DNA from 2 places in the Priestia sp. HNGD-A6 genome. Region 1 is predicted to be linked to the other one. Evidence: a T-box and tRNA genes for the amino acid it is inferred to sense, from the RefSeq annotation. Region 1 holds a T-box; the other holds one or more tRNA genes.
What was found. The T-box of region 1 lies ahead of leuS (leucine--tRNA ligase). A T-box ahead of a tRNA ligase gene usually reads a tRNA of that ligase, here a tRNA-Leu.

Region 1 (8,118 bases):
GAGGAATAGACAATGACAACTCGTCAAGCAGTGGATCAACTTATGCAGCAGTGTGAAGATGCTATTCGCTTTGGACAAGGTCAGTTACAGGAAGGCATGAAACAAGAACATTACAATGACACTGAATATACAAAAGCACAGGAAAAATTAGAAAATGCTTATAAAGAAATTGAAGAGTTTTCTCACAGTGCAAATGCACAGCAAAGAGAGCAGCTATATCGCATGCGCCTGCAAGTTCAGCAGCTGCAAAATAAATTGATTACAACTCAGCATTAAGGAGAGGATTTTATGGCAACTCGTTCAAATCAAAATAACCCGGAACAAAAAACAAAAAACGGGATCAACAGCAATGATATTGAGCTAGGAAAAGATTTTGATCCTGTAAAAGAATTAAAAGCACGGAACAGCAAGCGTGCCCAGCCGGTTCGTTCGAAGCAAAAATAAGCGGTAAAAAGGTGATTTTGCATGATATTGTCATGTGAAATCACCTTTTTAAATAGTCAGCGAATTTCAAATAAATTGTCTATATGTAAAAGCATTGCGAACCCTTTAAGAAAAGACTAGAATGTACGTTGGCATTCGAATAGATAGGGGGGAGATCAATGCCCAAGTCACTTTGGTTTTTGATTATTGGTATGCTTGTAAACGTAACGGGAGCTTCGTTTTTATGGCCTCTCAATACAATTTATATAAATGAACATTTAGGAAAGTCGTTATCCGTTGCAGGAGTGGTTCTTATGCTGAACTCTGCTGCAAGCGTAGTGGGTAATTTACTAGGGGGAACGCTTTTTGACAAAATTGGAGGATATAAATCCATTTTATCAGGAATTATTATTACCCTTGTTGCATTAGTGGGACTGGTGTTTTTCCATGGTTGGCCTACATATGTTGTTCTCTTGGTTATTGTAGGGTTTGGATCTGGTATTGTGTTTCCATCTATGTATGCAATGGCAGGCTCAGTCTGGCCACAAGGCGGAAGAAAAGCATTTAATGCGATGTACGTTGCTCAAAATGCAGGAGTGGCTATTGGCGCAGCGGTAGGGGGCGTTGTAGCATCCTATTCATTTACGTATATTTTCTTAGCTAATACAATTTTATACGTTATTTTTCTTCTTATTGCTATTTTTTCATACCGTCATATTTCGGTTACAGTTGGGCAAACGAATGTCCTTAATGAAGCCGGTAGTATTCAGCACAAAACGAAACTGACGGCCCTTCTTATTTTATGTACAGGATACGTATTATGCTGGGTCGCGTATGTTCAGTGGCAAACAACGATTGCTACGCATACGCGTGAGTTGAATATACCTCTTTCTAGCTACAGTTTGCTTTGGACGATTAACGGCATTTTAATTGTAGTCGGTCAGCCTTTGATTGTGCCTATCATTCAAAAAGTAGCAAAGACATTAAAAGTACAGGTTCTAATTGGAACGGTTATTTTTGTGGCTTCTTTCATCATCGTGGTGAATGCCACAACATTTTCGCAGTTCTTAACAGCAATGATTGTGTTAACAGTTGGAGAAATGTTTGTTTGGCCAGCAATTCCAGCTGTCGCAAGTCAGTTAGCTCCATCAGGAAAAGAAGGGTTTTATCAAGGCGTAGTCAACAGTATGGCTACTGCAGGTAAAATGATTGGCCCTCTCTTTGGAGGCGTTATTTTCGATGCGTTTAATATGTCTACCCTGTGCTATTTATTAATTGCACTATTGTTATTTAGCATGTGTACAACATGGATATACGATTATAAATTAAAAGAAAAACGTCAGCGTTCACTAACCATCTCTAAATAAATAGAGGTGGTTTTATTTTTGACTGTTCAATAAACGTAGGAATGTCTTCAGTATTCCTTTAATAATATAGTAAGGGTCGTGACAAGCAAAGAAAGGAGTATATACCTGTAAAAATGTAAGCGTTTTCTAATTATATGACTTCTTGGGGGCTAGAATATGCTTAGTATGATTGGATTAATTGGAGGATTATTGCTGCTCATTGTATTAACGATGAGAGGCATGAATTTATTTATAGCAGGTCCGCTTAGTGCTTTAGTTGTTGCGTTAACAAGCGGAATGCCTTTATTTCCACAGCTGGTGAAAGAAGGAGAAGCAAATTTTGTTGGGAATTATATGTCTGGTTTCACAGGATTTATTGCTTCTTGGTATTTAATGTTTCTATTGGGGGCCGTTTTTGGAAAAGTGATGGAAGACAGCGGGGCCGCTGATAGTGTTTCTCGCTGGATTGTCAGTAAACTAGGAATGAAAAGAGCAGTGTTGGCGATTGTACTTGCCTGTGCGGTCTTAACATATGGAGGAGTCAGTCTGTTTGTAGTAGCATTCTCTGTCTATCCAATGGCTTTAAGCTTATTCAAACAAGCTGATTTGCCGAGGCGGTTTATCCCTGCTGCTTTAGCATTCGGTTCCGTTACGTTTACGATGACCTCGGCTGGATCGCCTGAAATCCAAAACTGGATTCCAATTGAATATTTAAAGACTAGTCCGTATGCAGGATGGGAAGTTAGTTTAGTTGTAGCGGTAGTGATGGCTGTATTCGGCTACTGGTGGTTAAAGCGCTTAATTTCAAAAGCAGTTAAAAATGGAGAGCGTTTTATATCACGCGAGAAAGATCCAGCAGTAACGGAAAATCAGTCTCTTCCTAATCCGTTATTAAGTTTGCTTCCGCTTGTGGTCGTGCTCATTATTTCTTTTGCACTTCATAAGCCGCTTCAGCAATCTGCGTTGATTGTCGCACTTTTAAGCGGTATCATTGTCACATACATTGTGAACCGAAAACACTTTAAAGGATTTTGGAATGCAGCATCAGAAGGGACGCTTGGAGCGCTAATTGCAATTGGGAATACAGCTGCTGTCGTAGGTTTTGGAGGGGTTGCTAAGGCTGTTCCCGCGTTTGGAGTGGCTGTAGATGCCATGACGCATATTCCAGGCAGTCCGTTGATAGGGGGAGCTATTGCGGTGAGTGTTATCGCGGGGATGACAGGTTCGGCTTCAGGAGGTCAGGCGATTGCTTTGCCAATTTTAGCCCCTCACTATCTAGATGCTGGTGTAAATCCAGAAGCTCTCCATCGTGTAGTAGCTATATCTTCTGGCGTATTAGATTCCTTGCCTCATAATGGTTATGTCGTCACCACAATTAATTCTATTTGCGGAGAAACTCATAAAGATGCGTATGGATCAGTTGCAGCGATGACGGTAGTTGTGCCGCTTGTTGGTCTCGTACTTGCGATTATCCTGTTTTCTTTTGGATTTGGTATTTAATAATAGCTGTTAAAGAAAGTAGAGGCGGGGACAAAAGTATTTTAGCTGAAAGAAGATCCGAACGATAAATCGTTCGGATCTTTTCATTATTATGGTGAACTCGGCTTTTATGTGTTTAGTTGCTTTAAGCTGTTGATTGGAGCGCAAGATGAAGCCTTGCACGGAAATGAACAGTTTTGTAGCAAGGAGTCCAGATATCCTATTTATTCAGCTTTAGATAGGATTAACTTAATTATGTCTAAATCTCTTTGTTTGGCGTTGTATGTATGTTTTTGGGAGAAGTTGTTCATATATAAGAATGAAAGAGGGGATTTAGCAACAAAGCAGTGAGGCAGTGTAGAAACTTTTACAAAATCCGTTGAACAACTTGCAGTTTGCGAACATATTATTTACAATACAAGGTAGTATGATGTAAAAACTATGATAAGGAATAGTAGTGAACGAAGCGAGCTAAGAGAGCTGACGGGTGGTGCGAGTCAGCAAACGGGCGTTCATGAACTCACCTTGGAGTTGTAAATGTGAAGTAAAGTAACATTTACCGTCTATCCGCGTTAAGGAAAATGAGTGAGTACATAATTGTGCTAATTTGGGTGGTACCGCGGGAAGTTTATTCAACCTCTCGTCCCTTTGTTTGAGGGATGAGGGGTTTTTTAGTTTAATTAAATACAGCTGGAGCGTACAAGGAGGATTATGTATGGCTTTTAATCATGAAAAGATCGAACAAAAATGGCAAAAAGTTTGGGAAGAAAATAAAACATTTAGAACAACAGAAGATGAAGGAAAGCGTAAGTTTTACGCATTAGATATGTTCCCTTATCCATCTGGGGCGGGTTTACACGTTGGGCATCCAGAAGGTTATACAGCAACGGACATTTTATCTCGTATGAAGCGTATGCAAGGATACAATGTACTTCATCCAATGGGATGGGATGCATTCGGACTACCTGCTGAGCAGTATGCATTAGATACAGGAAACGATCCGGCTGAGTTCACTGAACTTAACATTAATAATTTCCGTCGTCAAATCAAATCGTTAGGTTTCTCTTACGATTGGGAGCGTGAAATTAATACGACTGATCCTAACTACTACAAATGGACGCAGTGGATTTTCTTACAGCTATATAAAAAAGGCTTAGCTTATGTGGATGAAGTAGCTGTTAACTGGTGTCCTGCGTTGGGAACAGTACTTGCAAACGAAGAAGTTATAGATGGCAAAAGTGAGCGCGGTGGGCATCCGGTTGAGCGTCGTCCAATGAAGCAGTGGATGCTTAAAATCACAGCTTATGCAGATCGTTTACTAGAAGATTTAGATGATCTTGATTGGCCAGAAAGTATTAAAGAAATGCAGCGAAACTGGATTGGCCGCTCTGAAGGAGCTCACGTTCACTTCACAATTGATGGATATGACGAAACATTTACTGTGTTCACAACGCGTCCTGATACGCTGTTTGGGGCAACGTATGCCGTTTTAGCACCTGAACATCCGTTTGTGGATAAAATTACGACAGCCGAACAAAAAGAAGCGGTAGAAGCGTATTTAGATCAAATTAAAAGCAAAAGCGATTTAGAGCGTACAGACTTAGCTAAAGACAAAACGGGCGTATTCACAGGTGCTTATGCAATTAACCCTGTAAACGGTGAGAGAATGCCAATTTGGATTGCTGACTATGTTCTAATGAGCTATGGTACAGGTGCAATTATGGCTGTTCCTGCTCATGATGAGCGTGATTATGAGTTTGCTGTTAAATTTGAACTGCCGATTAAAGAAGTAGTAGCGGGTGGAGACGTTTCAAAAGAAGCTTATACAGGCGACGGCGAGCACGTTAATTCAGACTTCTTAAATGGTCTAGACAAAGAAGAAGCAATTTCAAATATGATTCAGTGGCTTCAAGCAAATGAAAAAGGTGAAAAACAAGTAACATACCGTCTGCGTGACTGGTTATTCAGCCGTCAGCGCTACTGGGGTGAACCGATTCCTGTTATTCACTGGGAAGATGGCACAACAACTGCAGTTCCTGAAGATCAGCTTCCGCTTGTTTTACCAAAAACAACTGAAATCAAGCCGTCAGGTACAGGTGAATCTCCATTAGCAAACATTGATGACTGGGTGAACGTTGTAGATCCGGAAACGGGCAAAAAAGGGCGCCGCGAAACAAATACAATGCCTCAATGGGCAGGCAGCTGCTGGTATTACTTACGCTACATTGATCCAGCGAACAGCGAAGCATTAGCAGATGCAGACAAATTAAAAGAATGGTTGCCGGTTGATATTTATATCGGTGGAGCTGAACACGCTGTTCTTCATCTATTGTATGCTCGTTTCTGGCATAAATTTTTATATGATATCGGCGTAGTTCCAACAAAAGAGCCGTTCCAAAAACTGTTTAACCAAGGTATGATTCTTGGAGAAAACAATGAAAAAATGAGTAAGTCAAAAGGTAACGTTGTAAACCCAGACGAAATCGTAGAAAGCCACGGTGCAGATACGCTTCGCCTTTACGAAATGTTTATGGGACCGTTAGATGCATCCATTGCTTGGTCAACAAAAGGGCTTGATGGTGCACGCCGTTTCTTAGATCGTGTATGGCGTTTACTTATCGAGGATAATGGTGAATTAAGCAGCAAGGTTCAAGAAAGCAATGATACTACACTTGAACGCGTATATCACCAAACGGTGAAAAAAGTAACGGAAGATTACGAAGGTCTTCGTTTTAATACAGGTATCTCTCAACTTATGGTATTCATCAACGACGCATACAAAGTTGATGTGCTGCCAAAGCAATACGTAGAAGGATTTGTGAAGCTATTAGCACCAATTTGTCCTCATACAACTGAGGAATTATGGAGCAAACTAGGCCACGAAGATACGATTTCATATGAAGCTTGGCCTGCGTTTGATGAAGCGAAACTTGTAGATGATGAAGTGGAAATTGTCGTTCAAATTAACGGTAAAGTACGTGCAAAATTAAACGTACCTGCTGAGGCATCTCGTGAAGAGCTTCAAGATATTGCAATGGCTAATGAAGATGTTCAAGAGTTCATTGAAGGTAAGACAGTACGCAAAGTGATTGCTGTGCCTGGTAAATTAGTAAACATCGTAGCTAATTAAGTATTGATGTAGAACAGCCCCCCTGACTAAAGAGCAGTCAGGGGGGCTGTTCTAGACCTAAGGGCCTGATGTCCCCCTTTCGGGGTTGACATCAGGCCCTTAGTTAAACCTTTAACTACGATTGGAAAAGCTTAGGTAGGCTGCTGCTTAAGCTTTTCTTATTTAGTGGCATAAAGGTATTTGAATTTGCTACAATAGCGATAGCAAGCTGAATGAAAGAATAGAGAGGAATGACGAAGATGGAAGAAGTAAAAGTGATTACGCCTGAAGAGCTTCAAAAACGCGTTGAAAATGGAGAAGAGCTTCATTTAGTTGATGTTCGCGAAGATGAGGAAGTAGCAGAAGGAATGATTCCAACTGCTAAACACATTCGTATGAATGATATTCCAACTAATGTGGATTATTTCGATAAAGAAAAAGAATATATTTTCATTTGCCGTTCTGGACGCCGCAGTGAAAACGTATGTTACTACCTTCAAGAACAAGGTTATAAAGTAACAAATATGGTTGGCGGTATGTTAGAGTGGGAAGGAAAAACGGTTAATAAATAAGAAAAAGCGCCTTTGACAGGCGCTTTTTTCTTTTGGAATGAAACTTCTACCATTCGACTAAAATGATAGTAGCAAAACAAATGATGACTAAATCTATAAAAGTCTTCATAAAAATAGAGGTAGGAAGAAGTTGAAAATCAGTACGAAAGCCATCATTGAGAGAAGCAGTCCATTCTGATTGAAACAAATTTGATAGGACAAGGTGGTAGAAGCTATGATACAGGTGAAAATGTTTGATAAAGAGCATGAAAAAGATTTAGAGTTTGCGGTGAACCGATTTTTACGCAAATTAGAAGATGAAGACGTCGTGGATATTAAGTACCAAGTCACAGTGGATGTTGATCGTGATGAGCAGGTGTACTGTTTTTCAGCCATGGTTATGTATAAAGCCTAGCGTATTATGCTAGGCTTGTTGCAAATTCTCCTGCATTACTGCCAGCCAAACGGCCTGTTACAAGGGCAGAAGTAATATTGTATCCTCCAGTATATCCGTGGATATCAAGAATTTCCCCGCAGAAGTAAAGGCCTTGCATAAATTTAGAAGACATTTCTTTTGGGTGAATTTCTTTAACGGATACTCCGCCTCCTGTGACGAAGGCTTTCTCTAAAGAAAGTGTGCCGTTTACAGCAAATTCAAATCGTTTGCACATTCTCGAGAATTCTCTCAGTTTTTCATGCTGAAGCTGTCCCGCTAGCGCTTGGCTATCAATGTCTGCTTGCTCGAGTAAAAATAATAGATAGCGTTCAGATACAAAACCTTTTAAAACATTTTTAATCGCTTTTTTCGGCTCTTCTTTTGTTGTTTTGACTAATTGTTGAAAAATCTCTTCTTCGTTTTGGCTAGGAAATAAATCAAGAGACATTTGAACAGTGTTGCTTTTTTGTTTCTTTAACTCTTTAACAACATATTGGCTGCAGCGAAGAGCGGCAGGGCCAGAGATGCCAAAGTGAGTGAAAATCATATCCATCTGATGAGTGATGACAGGTTTGCCTTTTTTATTAAGTACGCTTAGTCCTACGTTGCGAAGCGATAGACCTTGAAGCGTTTTTGTTTTAATAAAGTGTTCGCTAGATGTAATAGGAACTTCTGTTGGGTAAAGTTCAGTAATTTTATGACCTGCATCTTTTGCCCATTGATAACCGTCTCCTGTCGAACCCGTATGAGGCACTGATTTTCCGCCTACTGCAA
Region 2 (8,118 bases), 2.5 Mb from region 1:
TCTTATTTTAAAAGGTATAGAAGTTAAAAAAGTAAGAATCCTAATAAAAACAGAACGATGAGAATGGAAAGGGATTGTGACAGGAAACATGCTAATAAATATACTAATAATGATTGTCGTATTGTACTTCATATATGTATTCGTAACTGCAGTGGTACTGTTTTATGTCCCTTTGCACAAGGGAAAAGACTTAAAAGTAATGAATACTGAGAATTTTTACGGAAAGAAAGAATCCACAGACCGCGTTATGCTTTTGGAAAACGGTTATTTTTCAGGGCTTGTTCGGATGCAGATGATTCAAGAAGCGAGGCATACAATCGATATTGCGTACTTTTCCATCGGCAAAGGTCGTTCGTCGGATTTACTTATGGGTGCTTTATTCGAAGCTGCGGACCGAGGTATACGTATTCGAGTGCTGTTAGACGGGATCTCTCATGGGCTAAAAGGCAAGAGAAAAAATGTTCTTTATGCTCTAGCTTTCCACAATAATATTGAATTAAAGTACTATGAGCCCTTTACTATTCTTAAACCTTGGACATGGCATAACCGTCTTCACGACAAAATAATAGTAGTCGATGGCCAATTAGGTATTAGTGGAGGACGAAATATTGGAGATAAATACTTGGCCAGTCAACCGGATAAAAATTTTGTCTATGACCGTGATGTGCTGATTTATAATACAAAGCAAGAAAGTAATAGTGTCATTCTTTCAATGGAGAAGTATGTAGAGAAATTATGGAACCACCCGTATACGGGCAAAGCTTTTCCAAAGCTCAAGAAAACTAAACAATTTCGTGGCCTTTCAGGAAAGAAATTGTTAATAGATCAATACGAAGAGGCCAAAAAAGCAAACGAACCCTTTGTCCATCCTTATATTGTATGGAGAGAATCAACGATGCCTACAAGAAAGGTTTCTTTTATTACAAACCCTATTCAAAGAATGAATAAAAGCCCTTTTATATGGAAAACGTTTATTAAGCTTTCCGAGCAAGCTGAAAAATCCATTGTCGTTCAAAGTCCTTATATTGTACCAACAAAAGAGATGGAACAGTATATAGATAAGTCAGTAAAATCTAAAGTGCGAAGAATTATTTTAACGAATTCTATTACGTCCACTCCGAATGCTATGGCTTTTTCTGCATACTTAGGAGTGAAAAATCGCGTCATGAAAGCGGCTTCAAAGCTTTATGAATATCAACAGCCTTATTCCATTCACGGGAAATCCGTTGTTTACGACCAGCGTTTGAGTGCAGTTGGTTCTTTTAACTTAGATTCACGTTCTGTATTTTTAAATACTGAATCGATGGTTATGATAGATAGTGAAGAATTTGCAGCCGAGCTAACAGGGGCTATTGAAACTAAAATTTCTCACAGTACGCTTGTGGGAAATGAGGGGGAACCTGTGGATTTTAATACGGATTCTCAAAAAAACGTGCCTCCTGTAAAATCTGCACTCCTCCATATTCTTTCAGTCTTCACGCGATTTTGGAGACATTTTGTATAGTTCTGCACTTTGCCTAAAAAAGGGCTTTTACAGAAAGCTTCTAAAAATAAATGGTAGAGGGTAAAAGGTGCTGCAACTGGCGGTGGAAAGTGTGAAAAGCTGTGATATGCCTCACAGTTTTTTTTGAAGTCGCCAGTACTAGTCATGATTCATAAAAAGGCCTATTGACGAAATTCCATATATGTTTTATTATAATATAGCGTCGTCAATAAACGAGGTTCTTTTGAAGAAGTCATTTCTAGGGGCATAGTTTAAAGGTAGAACTACGGTCTCCAAAACCGTCAGTGTGGGTTCGATTCCTACTGCCCCTGCCATTTTGGAGTTATTTTTCGATTCACACGCGGGTGTGGCGGAATTGGCAGACGCGCTAGACTTAGGATCTAGTGTCTTATGACGTGGGGGTTCAAGTCCCTTCACCCGCATCTTTACTTTTATATATTGCGCGGAAGTAGTTCAGTGGTAGAACACCACCTTGCCAAGGTGGGGGTCGCGAGTTCGAACCTCGTCTTCCGCTTCTTTTCAAAAGCAGTTTGCATGTGCAAACTGCTTTTTTTGTTGTAGAAATAAAGATTTTTACTATGCTGTTTTTAATTAGAAATAGTTTATTCAATCAGTGCTGCTTATACGTATCGTTTTCGTGAATATACACATATTATTGGGGTTACATTAAAAGCTAATGAACGATACGTGAAGACGTCTAATATGGTTTTTAAGATAGGGGAGAGTCCTATGGAATCTAGTTGGTTTTCAATTATACCGTTTTTAATTGTTATTCCAATAGCTATTTTCACCAAACAAGTGCTGCCAGGTTTGTTTTTAGGCTTATTAGTAGGCGCTTATTTGATTGATCATTCGATTGTCGGAGGTGTTGAAAAGTTACTTCACTACGTTGTACAAGCTCTTAGAAATAAAAGTAATATAGAAATCGTTGTCTTTTTATACGCGTTTTCAGGGCTTATCGGAATGATTAAGATGGCTGGAGGAGTTAAAGGTTTTGTGGAAACAGCTGCAGAAAGAATTGATACAAGAAAAAAAGCTCTTATTTTAACCTATGTTTCAACCATTGGAACATTCAGTGCTCCCACCTTTCGTTTTGTGACGATCGCGCCCATTATGAGAGCGCTGCTGAAAAAAGTGAAAATGACGACAGCAGAGCTAGGGTTTGTTATTGAAACAACTGCTACTCCCGTTATCGTCTTAATTCCCGTGGCAACGGCATTTGTAGGATATATGGTCTCAATCATTCAAATGGCAATTGATCATCAAGGCATAAAACAAGACGCTTATTCTTTGTTTATTCAAAGCATTCCTTATAATTTCTTTTCGATTGTGATTATTTTAGTAGGGATTTATTTCAGCTTTTTTCATCATTCAACGTCTACAGCTCCTATGAAGCTCGAGGAAGAAGACGAAAAAGATTGGCATGATTGTCATCCTTGCGTCTCGAAGGATTTGCCTTCTAAGCCTTGGAATTTGTTAGTACCTTTACTTGTTGTGATTTCACTTACCTTACTTTTAACATGGTGGAGTGGACATCGTAAGAGTCACACCTTTTTTGAAGCATTTATTAAAGCAGACGTGTTAGAAGCGATGGTAGTAGCTTTAATTATGACTACGTTAATTACGCTCATTTTTTTCTTGTTTCAGCGCTTTACATTACAGAATTTGCTTAATGGTTTTATCACAGGAGGCAATGACTTGATGTCCGTTATTTTGTTGTTATCGGTAGTATGGGGATTATCCGCTGTTACAGAAGACTTAGGTTTTTCAAATTTCGTGACGGCACATTCTAAGTGGATTCCTCAAATGTTTGTCACTCCGTTCATGTTTATCTTTGGAGCCGCTATTTCTTACTTTATCGGATCTGCTTGGGGCACGTGGGGGATTTTAATGCCGCTTGGCGTATCGCTTGCAAGTTCTGCAGATCTTTCTTTGCCGTTAATTATCGGTGCGGTGTTTGCGAGCGGTTCCTTTGGAGCGTTTTCTTCACCTTTAAGCGACGATACGAATACCATCGCCAAAATATTAGATTTATCTGTTATTGAATATGCCAAGTATAAATTAAAGCCAGCTTTAATTGCAGCGGGAATAACAGTTGCTTTCTATCTTGTTGTATCTTTCTTATTTTGAATGAGAAAAATAGCCGTCTAGTATCAATTTTTCATTTTTTTTAATTTAAAGTATGCATACAGTCCTAATGACAGGCACACTAGCATGATACAAGTAAGCGGAAATAAGATGGTATTAACAAAATGATCATAAAACCATATATACACGCACATCACCTCAATAATTTTAACGTCATTTTTTCTATTTAGTAGAGATACACTATCTGTGCTGCTTCTTCCTATTCTTCAAAAAGGCGATAATCAGAAGCAGTAGGGGTATGATAGAAAATAGCGGCATATGCAAAAGAAATCTCGCTACGTGTAATCCTTCATAAAGGTGTTCTTGAAAATTACTAGCGATTGTAATCGACAAAAACAACACAATGATGCCTAAAGGATACGCTAGACGTGAAGGAGATTTAATTTTAAATAAAGTAGCTGTACCTATTATAGAAGCATAAAACAAGATGCTAACTTTGAAATAAATCCCAATCACCATAGCGAACATAAAAAATACATCTAGACGCTCTAAAAAATCAGCTACTTGGATCGTTTGGACAGTACTAAGAAGAGGAAACTGTGACCTTGTCGTCAGATCAACTCCAAGCACGCTAATGTTAATAATCATCGTAATAATTAGATTAATTCCGCTTAATCCCGTTGCGCATAGCATGGTCACACTTGCTTTTTTGGGGTTGCTTAAGTAAGGAAGAAGCATAGTAAATACAATAGCTTCTGTGAAAGGAAAATATAGCGTTTCGGTCAAAGCAACTTTGGCAACAGGAAGTATTCCTTCTTTTAATACCGGCTGCAAGTTCTTAAAATCAACTAATCCTGAGCTAATAATTAAGATGAAGCCTGCAATAGCTAGAAAATACATAAAAATAAACAGAAGCTCTCCTGATCTCGCTATCGCTTCAATTCCTTTTCGGGTTATATAGATAATGACCAGCATCAATAAGGCATTGGCAATAAATAAAGGCGTATCCGGATAAGCAAAAGTAAGAAGCATTTCTCCGAAATCTCTTAGAACTCGTGATGCATCGTATAAAAAATAGACAATATATACGAATGCAAGAAGTGTTCCCAGTGCCTTACCTAAAATTTTCTGCATGTATTCTGTAGGGAGGAGGTCCGGATAGTAGGAATAGAGCTTATGATAGACTAAGAAGAAAAAAAAACTGCACAGCATTCCAATTAAAATAGCTAGCCATGCATCTTGCTTCGCTCTCATTGCAAGAGGAACTAATAAAGCGCTTCCCAGTTCGAATAATACCATGAGAATGAATAATTGAGTGGCGCTGATTTTTGCTTTTTCCATATAGCCAGAACCTCCTTACCTCATTGTTGTTTTTCTTTTACGCTAGAGAGAAACGATTTATTGCGCAGACCCGTTCGGCGAATGTAAGCTTCTACTGTAACGTCTACATCTAATTTTGGAAAATAAACGTCATCCCATTCTGATTTGAATTTTTCCCACTGATTGGGGCGCGTGCGTTCCAGTGCTTCTCCAAACCCAAAGATGTCAACTTTGTCTGTCTGAGCTTGTTTAATAGCTGTTTGTAATTCTTTTTTTATTTCTTTACCTGCAGCTTTTTCCATTTTTTTGATTACGGCAGGTTGACGTGTATCAACAGGGACCTCCACTTCTCCAAGATCGCCTTCTACGCGAGTGTGAACGGACACGTAAGGTTTTCCTTTTTTCATTTTTACAGATACATCCGTTTTTTGACGAACTGTTTGATAGGCAAGCGCTTCTTTTTTTCCTTTCCAATCTATATTAATATCCGTTCCTTGTATTTTATCAAGAATCCAAACGCTGCCTCTGGCTGGACTATTGTACAACCAGTCGATTAACTTTCCATTTTTAAAAACAGCAATGCCAGAAGCACGAAGGGTAGCTTCTGGTGCGCTTTGCTGGAGGTTATCTAATTTTTCTGCTTGTTGAGGATTTCCAACTAAACGAAAACCCGAGACTAGTGCTTCTCCTCCGGGAGATTCGAGAGACCTCATCACTTCTTGAAAGGAAACCTTTAGATTTTCTCCCCATTTTCTTTGAGTGAACTCCAGCGTTTTCATAATTTTGTTTGCTGGAATTTTATCGACAGGCGTTAGTGCTTTTACCAAATCAGCAGCACTTGACTGGTTTGCGATGACTAGGGAAGTCGTAATTCGAAACTCAGGATCGCGATCAATAGAATCAATAAGAATGTTAATTCCTTCTTCACGCGCTAGTTTTTCTCCGATCACGACTAAGTTGGTATGGGCATAATAAAGTCTTCGGGAAATTCTAGCTGAAGCGCGTCTGCTTGCTTCAACTAAATTATCGCCAGAAGCAGAATAGATCGTAACAGGCGGACTTTGGGTACCGCCGCCCCCTTGTAAGCCAGCTACGTTTCCCGGGTTAATAATTTGAAAGGTAAGCTCATACCGTCCGTTTTTCGTTTTATCAATGCCCATTGCCGATACAAATGCAAGGTCTGTTAATTCTTTTTTACTCCAGCAGCCAGTAAGCAATACCATCATTATGGTCATTACCAGTAAAAATAAACTTTTACGTTTCATTTTGATCACCTTTTTCAAGTTCCTGGTTAATCATACCTCTTGAAGAAGGAGGCTCAGGCTTTTGATGTTTGCTTTGACGAACTTTGTTATCACTAATTAATTTAGGTCTTCTTCTCATCGTCCACCAAGGTAACCGCAGCAATGTATCTTCATTGCTTGCAGGAATAAAGGGTGCTAATGGCGTCATGTAAGGAACACCAAACGAACGTAAGCTGCACAGGTGTCCAACTCCCATTAAAAGAATGAGGATAATGCCATAGAAACCGAATGTAGCCGCTCCTAGTATAAATAAAAAACGAATTAAACGCGCTGAAATAGCCATATCGAAAGACGGTGTAGCAAAGCTAGCAATGGCTGTAATCGATACAATAATAACCATAGCTGGTGAGACGATCCCCGCTTGAACCGCTGCTTGCCCAATAACAAGAGCCCCGACGATTGATACAGCAGATCCGATAGCTTTTGGTAAACGAATCCCCGCTTCACGCAAAATTTCAAAGGTGACTTCCATAAAAAAAGCTTCCACAAACGCGGGAAATGGAACGGATTCTCGCTGTGCTGCAAGAGCTACGATAAGCGTTGTAGGTACCATTTCTTGATGAAATGTCGTAACCGCCACGTACGTAGCAGGAGCGATAAGTGAAATCATAAACATAAACACCCGCAAAAGACGAATGGATGTGGCAATGTCAAAGCGTGCGTAGTAATCTTCGGCCGATTGGAAAAATTGAATGAACAACGCGGGAGCAATAAGGACAAAAGGAGTTCCGTCCACAAAAATAGCAATTCTTCCTTCCAAAAGGTTACCTGCCACCACGTCGGGTCTTTCTGTGTTATAAATAGTGGGAAAAGGAGTGATTGTTTGATCTTCAATCAGCTGCTCAACATAACCTGATTCCAAAATACTATCAATATCAATGTTTTTTAATCGCTTTCGAATTTCTTTTACAACTTTATCGTTTGCGATGCCATGAATATACATAACAGTGACATCCGTTTTAGTTACCCGGCCAATCTTCATCGACTCTAGCCATAAGTCAGGTGTTTTAATAATTCGGCGCACCATAGCTAAGTTTGTGCCAATAGACTCAGTAAAGGCGCCTTTTGGTCCCCGAACTACCATTTCTGTAGTAGATTCTGCAATGGCACGCTTTTCACCGCCTTGTGTACTCACGCTGAGTACGCGGTTTATGCCATCGACAATAAGAAGGCTGTCTCCTGACATCAAAGAAGACAGTAAATCATCCCAGTTGTCTGCAAACGATACATTGCCGATTGTGACAATGTCTTCGGAGATTAACTCTAATGCATTTTGATCGTTTAGGTCATTTTTTTGATTATCTTTCATCAGAGACTGCAGTAAGTAATCTTGAATAGCCTGATTATCTACAATCCCTTCTATATAGACGATAGCAGCAGCCAAGCTGTTATTGACACCTAGTTTAAAATGACGAATCACAATATCTGAGCTGTTTCCAGTTTTCTCTTTAATGAGGGTAAGGTTCTCAGACAGCAAATTCTTAAGAGAAGAAGCTGCTTGTTCGCTGCTTGTTTGATTTGCCTGAGGTTGAAGCTTATTTTTAGATTTTTGATTTTTAAAGAACGAAGGCATAAATGAAAGCACCCTTACTGTAGTTTTTATTAATTTGACCAAAAACCGTATAATTATGTAATTTTTAACAAAATATCTTTTGCATGATGGTAAATGAAAATGACTAACCTATGAGGTAAGTAATGATTAGGTGAGGAGTAGACATATGAAAATTATTGGAGTTAGCCTGCTGCTATTTGGATCTGTGGTCGCTCTTTCTATAGGAATTGATCTTTTTCAAGGAACGAACATACTGCAGGCACTATACAATGCGTTAAGCCCGTTTCGTGTAATGGAAGTAGCCGAATTATTTGTCCTTTTTTCTCTTTTATTTTTCTTTTTTGCAGAGT

Region 2: it has a tRNA-Leu gene. The T-box ahead of leuS (leucine--tRNA ligase) is inferred to sense a tRNA for this amino acid. The anticodon was not compared.

The regions. Positions count from the first base shown of each region.
Region 1 is NZ_CP138621.1:3,183,462-3,191,579, forward strand. It holds gene SCI76_RS16270 (YtzC family protein) at 13-276, shown strand; gene SCI76_RS16275 (hypothetical protein) at 289-444, shown strand; gene SCI76_RS16280 (MFS transporter) at 603-1,790, shown strand; gene SCI76_RS16285 (GntP family permease) at 1,947-3,269, shown strand; T-box leader at 3,681-3,899, shown strand; gene leuS (leucine--tRNA ligase) at 3,964-6,378, shown strand; gene SCI76_RS16295 (rhodanese-like domain-containing protein) at 6,618-6,929, shown strand; gene SCI76_RS16300 (sporulation protein Cse60) at 7,144-7,323, shown strand; gene SCI76_RS16305 (NAD(P)/FAD-dependent oxidoreductase) at 7,328-8,118, opposite strand, start outside.
Region 2 is NZ_CP138621.1:527,419-535,536, reverse strand. It holds gene SCI76_RS02775 (phospholipase D family protein) at 110-1,504, shown strand; tRNA gene SCI76_RS02770 (tRNA-Trp) at 1,745-1,818, shown strand; tRNA gene SCI76_RS02765 (tRNA-Leu) at 1,845-1,926, shown strand; tRNA gene SCI76_RS02760 (tRNA-Gly) at 1,947-2,018, shown strand; gene SCI76_RS02755 (Na+/H+ antiporter NhaC family protein) at 2,234-3,634, shown strand; gene SCI76_RS02750 (GerAB/ArcD/ProY family transporter) at 3,833-4,933, opposite strand; gene SCI76_RS02745 (Ger(x)C family spore germination protein) at 4,954-6,177, opposite strand; gene SCI76_RS02740 (spore germination protein) at 6,167-7,789, opposite strand; gene SCI76_RS02735 (hypothetical protein) at 7,935-8,118, shown strand, end outside.